DNA from 2 places in the Lysinibacillus sp. OL1 genome. Region 2 is predicted to be linked to the other one. Evidence: riboswitches for the same ligand, from Rfam matches in the RefSeq annotation. Region 2 holds a riboswitch; the other holds the start of a gene.
What was found. A riboswitch is a leader RNA that binds a small molecule or an ion and turns the genes downstream of it on or off. The one in region 2 is predicted to bind cyclic di-GMP.
Positions count from the first base shown of each region.

Region 1: another riboswitch for cyclic di-GMP. It lies ahead of EW028_RS15840 (amidase); the one in region 2 lies ahead of EW028_RS19285 (methyl-accepting chemotaxis protein).

Region 1 covers NZ_SJDS01000008.1:216,703-220,132, forward strand. Annotated here, with positions in the region: gene nspC (carboxynorspermidine decarboxylase) at 1-996, shown strand, start outside; gene EW028_RS15840 (amidase) at 1,042-1,923, opposite strand; cyclic di-GMP riboswitch class I at 1,967-2,057, opposite strand; gene EW028_RS15845 (chemotaxis protein CheW) at 2,195-2,683, opposite strand; gene EW028_RS15850 (M20/M25/M40 family metallo-hydrolase) at 2,707-3,430, opposite strand, start outside.
Region 2 covers NZ_SJDS01000012.1:85,307-88,736, forward strand. Annotated here, with positions in the region: gene EW028_RS19280 (SDR family NAD(P)-dependent oxidoreductase) at 1-180, opposite strand, end outside; gene EW028_RS19285 (methyl-accepting chemotaxis protein) at 170-1,921, opposite strand; cyclic di-GMP riboswitch class I at 2,029-2,114, opposite strand; gene EW028_RS19290 (hypothetical protein) at 2,326-2,520, opposite strand; gene EW028_RS19295 (YehS family protein) at 2,662-3,156, opposite strand; gene EW028_RS19300 (alpha/beta-type small acid-soluble spore protein) at 3,342-3,430, shown strand, end outside.

The DNA.
Region 1 (3,430 bases), on a different contig from region 2:
CATTCAACATTCCCACTAGTAGGGGAATATTTAGCGGGCATTACAGCTAGCTCACTGCATGAGGCACGTCTTGGCTATGAAAAAATGGGCAAAGAAGTTCACGTTTATGCACCTGCTTATATTGAGCATGAAATGGACGAGCTTCTAGGCTATGTGGATCACATCGTATTTAACTCATTTAACCAATGGGCTCAGTTCAAGGATAAAGTGAAATCTGCTGGTAAAACAATTGAATGTGGTATTCGTGTGAATCCTGAATACTCAGAAATTGAAACAGCTCTTTATGATCCTTGCTACACAAACTCTCGCCTTGGTACAACATTGGCTAACTTTGATAAATCACAGCTTGACGGTATCGATGGCTTGCACTTCCATGCGATGTGTGAACAAAACTCTGATACATTAGAGCGTATTATTGAAGTAGTTGAGGAAAAATTTGGTGATGTTTTACACCAAATGAAATGGTTAAACTTCGGTGGCGGTCACCATATTACACGTGATGATTATGATGTAGAAAAACTTGTGAACATCATTAATTATATTCAAGAAAAGTATAACCTGCTTGTTTATCTTGAGCCAGGTGAAGCAGTAGCCCTTAATACAGGCTATTTAGTAGCAACAGTGCTAGATATTCAAGAAAATGGAATGGATCTTGCTATTTTAGATACATCAGCAACATGTCACATGCCTGATGTACTTGAAATGCCTTACCGTCCAATGATTATAGGTTCTGGACAAGCAAATGAATTAGCACACACATATCGCTTAGGCGGACTAACATGTCTAGCTGGTGATGTGATTGGCGATTATTCGTTTGAACAGCCATTAAAACCTGGTGATCGTCTTGTATTCACAGATATGGCTCATTATTCAATGGTTAAAAACCATATGTTTAACGGTGTCAACCTACCATCTATCGTTTCTTATAATGATGAAGAAGGTATTAAAATCATTCGTGAATTTAAATTCGAGGACTACAGTGGTCGACTGTCCTAATACCAATAGAAAAGCCCTTCCAGTTTAACACTGGAAGGGCTTTTTTTATGGACGCATAGTCATCCAATTCTCCACATAATGAATGGCTACTCCATGAAAAGCGTCATTATTTGAAAAATGTTGCTGAACAAGTATAAGCTGTTCATTCATAAAGGCTTCTCCATTATCATAAAAAGTAATATTTACCCCTTCCTCTGAAGCGCCTGTTTCTACACCAATTACAATTGATTTGTTCATAGTGGAAGCATAAGCGATTTCATGTTCTACAATAGTGATAATATCTTTTGCAGCATCACGATAGGCCATGATCGTCACACTATCCACATGGTCAATGACCCAATCAGCTAATAACCCTTTTCCAAATTCATTATAATACGGAACTTCATCAAACCAAAATGGCATATCTACTTCTAAAGTAAGTTGTAACTGACTCGCTTTCTCACTTGCTTTCATTATTAGTGTTTGATAGGATTCTATCGTTTGTGCTTGATGTAAGTTCCATCCACTATTTAAATAAGGTTCTACATCAAGGTGAATCCCAGAAAATTGCTCAGATTCAGTTGAATTCTCATTATATGTATGTAACCAATTAAACAATTCATCTTGGCTTCGACTACCCTCAGCTGAAACCCAGCTTGCAGCACCATCCAATGCATAAATGCGAATACCTTTGTCAGAAGCGTTACTAATAAAATGCTTATAGTCATCGCTCGCTATGCCTTGATCGATTTGCAGATAAACTTTATTGACATCGTTATGTTCTAAAAATAATAATATTTTTTCTTGGTCATCCCTGATAAGGGATGTATCCCACAGCCACGTAGCCTTTTCCTGTATAGCCATGGCATCAACCTTTCCACTTGATAAAGCTAATGAACTAATCATGATGACGATTAGTGCGGTCCATACTTTTAATTGTCTCTTCATACGAACTAACTCCATTCTACTCGCCTCGGCTCCTAGAACAGAACCTGGCAACCTGACAATCATGCACTAAATTATAGTGTTTAGACTCATGGCTTGGCGTCCCTCCCTTTCGATGAAGTTTGCCTTTTTCAGTTTTTTCTTAATCATTATCATACGCGGTTAGCGATGGTTTGTCTGTAGGTATAATGCATAATTGTCACATGTATGATCAGGTAAAAACGACAAAATACAGGTTAAATTTACTATTCAAACATAAAAAAACGTAGAGTACTTAAGCCTCTACGTTTTCCTTTTCATTTTCAAGCATTTTGTGTAAATAATTGATGATCTCACGAATGCCCTCTAATGAATTAACCAATATTTTGGGATCAACATACGTAATCATTCGATTTTCAAGATTAGCTACCGCAGTAAAATAGCGTGTTTTACTATAATTGACTAGACCCAATTGCTGAAGTACTGATTCATCGAAATCAAGAATTTCACGTGCTTCTGTAACAAGTAATCCATAATTAACAACATCTGTATTCAACACAATGATACGAGCAGTTGCTGTATTCGATGAACGATTGTACAGTATGCGTTCAAAATCAAGAACAGGTACAAGCTCACCGCGAATTCTTGTAAAGCCTAGAAGATAGTTAGGTAAATGAGGAATAGGTGTTACTTGCTCTAATTTTTCAATTGAAATCGCTTGCTCCACAGGCACAGCATACTCCTCTGTCCCACAAGCAAATACGACTGCTTTGACACTTTCCATAGGGTCACATCCTTATTCGACTGTTAGTTTTTCGCCGATTCTTTGACGATTTCTACTAGTAAATCTGCTAATTTTTCAAGTTCTTCTACTGGTATTTTTTCATTTGTTGTATGGATATCCTCGTATCCAACAGATAAATTAACTGTAGGAATGCCAAAGCCTGCGATGACGTTTGCATCTGAGCCTCCACCAGAAATACCTAGTGTCGGTGTGCGATCAATATTGCGTGCAGCAGCCATAGCTACCTGAACTACTTTATCAGATTCCGTTACACGGAAGCCTGGATACATTAGCTTCACTTCTACCTCTGCACGTGCGCCTAAAGAAGCAGCTACTTGTTCAAACGTATCTTGCATATGCTTTGTTTGCGCATCCAATTTAACTTTGTCTATAGAGCGTGCTTCTGCAAGAATTGTCGCTTCGTCACAAACAATATTCGTCGCTTGTCCACCTTCAAAACGCCCAATATTTGCTGTCGTTTCTTCATCTAAACGACCTAGTTTCATTTGAGCAATACATTTTGATGCGACTGTTATGGCAGAAATACCCTTTTCAGGAGCAACCCCTGCATGTGCCGTTTTTCCAATAATCTTTGTGAAAATTTTCGCTTGGAATGGCGCTGCTGTCACGATACCACCAACTTTGCCATCGCTATCAACCGCAAATCCATATTTTGCTTTAATGTTTGCTGGATCTAACTCTTTAGCGCCAACAAGGCCACTTTCTTCACCAGCCGTAATAATAAAT
Region 2 (3,430 bases):
TAAAGCTTTCACACCCCACTTTTCTGCTTCTGCACGTACAGCTTCTGCCTCTTGCTCATTCCCAATATAATTAATTAAAATATTGGCTCCATGTTGCGCAAAGCCTAATGCAATTGCTTTACCAATTCCTTTACTAGAGCCTGTAATTAAAACATTTTTTCCTGTAAAATTAATGTCCATTTTGATCATTCTCCAATTTGAATTTTGCCACAAGACCTTGCAGCTCTTCTGCAGTTTTGCCCAATGATGAAGAGGCATCCTTTACTTCCTGCATGGTAGATAATTGCTCTTGTGTAGATTTCGATACATTTGAAGAGAATTCTGCTGACTGCTCTGCAGATTGTTTAATATTATTAACAGATGCCGCCACTTCCTCTGAGGATGCAGAAATTTGTTGTGAGGCTGCTGAAATTTCACGTATTTGGCTAGCTACTTCTTCTGATGAAGTAAGAATTTCTTTAAAGATTTCGCCTACTTCATTGGTAAATGCCATCCCTACCTTAACATCCTCTTTGCCTTTCTCCATAACCGTGATAGAAGCATTTGAATCAGACTGAATAGAACTAATTAAATTATAAATTTCTGTTGCTGATTGAGAGGATTGTTCTGCTAAGCGTCTCACCTCATCCGCAACAACGGCAAAGCCTTTTCCATGTTCACCTGCTCGTGCCGCTTCGATGGCAGCATTTAATGCTAATAGATTTGTTTGATCGGCAATAGCAGTAATTAAGCTAACAATTTCACTTATTTTTTTCGTATTAACATGTAGACCATTAATGGTTGTCCCTATTTGTTCAACAGAATCATTAATTAACTCCATTTGAGCAATAACTTGTTGTACAACTTCATTGCCTCGTTCAGAAGCCTGTGATGCTGAAATAGAAGATTCCGCAGCTACATTTGCAGAATCAGCAATTTGCTGAATACCTGTTGCCGTTTCTTCCATAGCAGCAGCTGTTTCCTCTGTCATGGTCATCGAGGCCTCAGCATTTTGTGTAATTTGATTCATGTCTAGTGCAATATTTGTTGAGCTGTTATAAGTTTCACCAGCATGTACCGTTAATTGATTGGCTGCTGAAGAAACGTGATTGGATGTATTGCGTATGTTTAAAATAATATGTTGCAAATTAGCCACCATTGTACGAATGGATTCAGATAATTTACCAATCTCATCCTTCGATGTCTCTAAATCAACATCTATTAATTCACCATTTGCCACTTGATTGGCAACGTTCACTACTTTTTTCAGTGGCTTTAATAGTCGATCTATAATTATGTAAACTAAAACTAATAAAATTAAAATGCCGATAATGGCAATGACAATTTGCTTAATCACACTTGTTTTAATAATCGTATTGATATAATCAGCGGAGTAATCAATCCCTAATAGGGCAATCAGTTGGCCATTATCATCTTTAATAGGACTAAAAACCGTTCTCCAAGAACCAAAAGGATCCTCGAAAATATCAGTTACCTCTGTACTATTATTTTCAATAGCTAATTTTGCTGTTTCTACATGTTCATCCGCTAAATCAGTAAAAATTTCACCAGCTTCATAGACTTCATTTAGATTAGAGGTATAACCAATTGGATTGACGCCACCCTCATCCTTGACATCCCAAATATAACTCCAGCTCATAATACCTTGCTGTTCCTGAATCATATCAAGTTGCTTTTGGATCTTTGTAAACTTTGCGTTTGTTTCCCCTTTTTCGGACAGCAAATCTTTTACTTCATCACTGTCTAAGTTCATAGCTGTTAATAAACCAACACTTTTTAATTCTTGCTTCAAATCCACATTCATCCGATTATTCAATTCACTAATACTTTGCGTCGTAATAATAGCGATAAGCAGTAATACAACGATAGAGACTGTTAGTAAAAGCTTATTTTTTAATGATGTGTTTTTTAACAACGTCATTTCCCCTTTTCCTCCTTTGAACTTTACTTGCAAAAAAAAATGCCTATTTCAAAAGAAATAGGCATAAAAGAACAAAAACTAGAATGAAGATGATACAACTAGCACTCTTTTGCAACCCAGCCGTCATAGCATTTATTGCCTTAGACCTGTAGCTTTGCGTCTCTACTTTTCAGTAAATTTGCCTATATTTCCCTACCAAAATTAACACAGTAGGTAAAAGTAGTCAATGCTCTCTACTTAAAACATACATATTTTATACTAGCTGTTCCTTCATTAATAATTATATAAATTACTTAATTATGAAGGTTTTATTCATCTATGGGACAAAATAAAAACAGCTACAACCTCAATTAGCGTTGTAGCCGTCAACTTTCAATTCACTTACCCCTAAGTGTTTGAATAAATTATACGTTTTGTGTGACAAGTAATACGGATGGTATGAAGGATAACGCAAACATAGCGATATACCATACGGAAGTACGACGTAATGAAAAGCGCACTTTTTTTCGTTCTGCATAAAAAATATCTAACATAACTGCAACAATAAAAGGCATTGTAATACATGCAATAGCTACTAATAAGATGTCAAAATAAATCATACAAGCACCCCTTTGTTTGTGAACATTTTTCATCTTTTTTGTGAACATTTTGTGATAAATTCATTGTACACAATTTCGTCACAAATTGTCAACGAGTTTTAAAGAAAAAAATGGCACTTTATGATTGATATCCATTGTGCATTATGCTCTATATTTATATGTTAGGCCCCTTAAAAAATTTCGTACGAATGAATCGCCACACTCTTTATAATTACGATGACTTGGATTTCTTAAAATAGCACCTAATTCACCTTTTGTGACTTTAATACCGCCGTCATATAAAATCTCAAGCATCTCCTCGGTTGTTAAAGCTAAAGCAATTTTCACTTTCTTTAGTAGCATATTATTTGGGCTTTCTTTACCTGACACAGGTAACGGTCCAACCGCCTGTCCTTCCCTTGGTTTCTGAGGCCCGCGTTTAAAAGTAATTAATCCATTTAAAAATGCCTCTAACATTTTATTATTACATTTGATGTATTCCTCTGGCGCTTCTTCCTCATCATTAATCTTAATCAGCATATTTAATACTTCTTCCTTTGTATAATCCATGCCACCAAGTTTAAAAATTTCTACCATATCTACATTTTTTATATCGAACGCATAGCGTAAACGAATTAAGATATCATTATTTGTCATTATATGTTCCTCCTTTAATTAACCTTATATAGTAAAGAGCCAGGCTTAATTATAACAGAGAGTTTGCTGATTATTGCTAGCTTTCCACAAGTTGTTGTTGTTAGCAAATAGCGTGTGCATTTCCTACTTTTTAAATGTATGAAAAATTTCATCGCAACCATTCTAAGGTCAAGGAGGTGAGAACAATGGCTAACAATAACCGCAGTTCAAATAAACTTCTAGTACCTGGAGTACATGAGGCTGTCAATCAAATGAAATATGAAATTGCACAAGA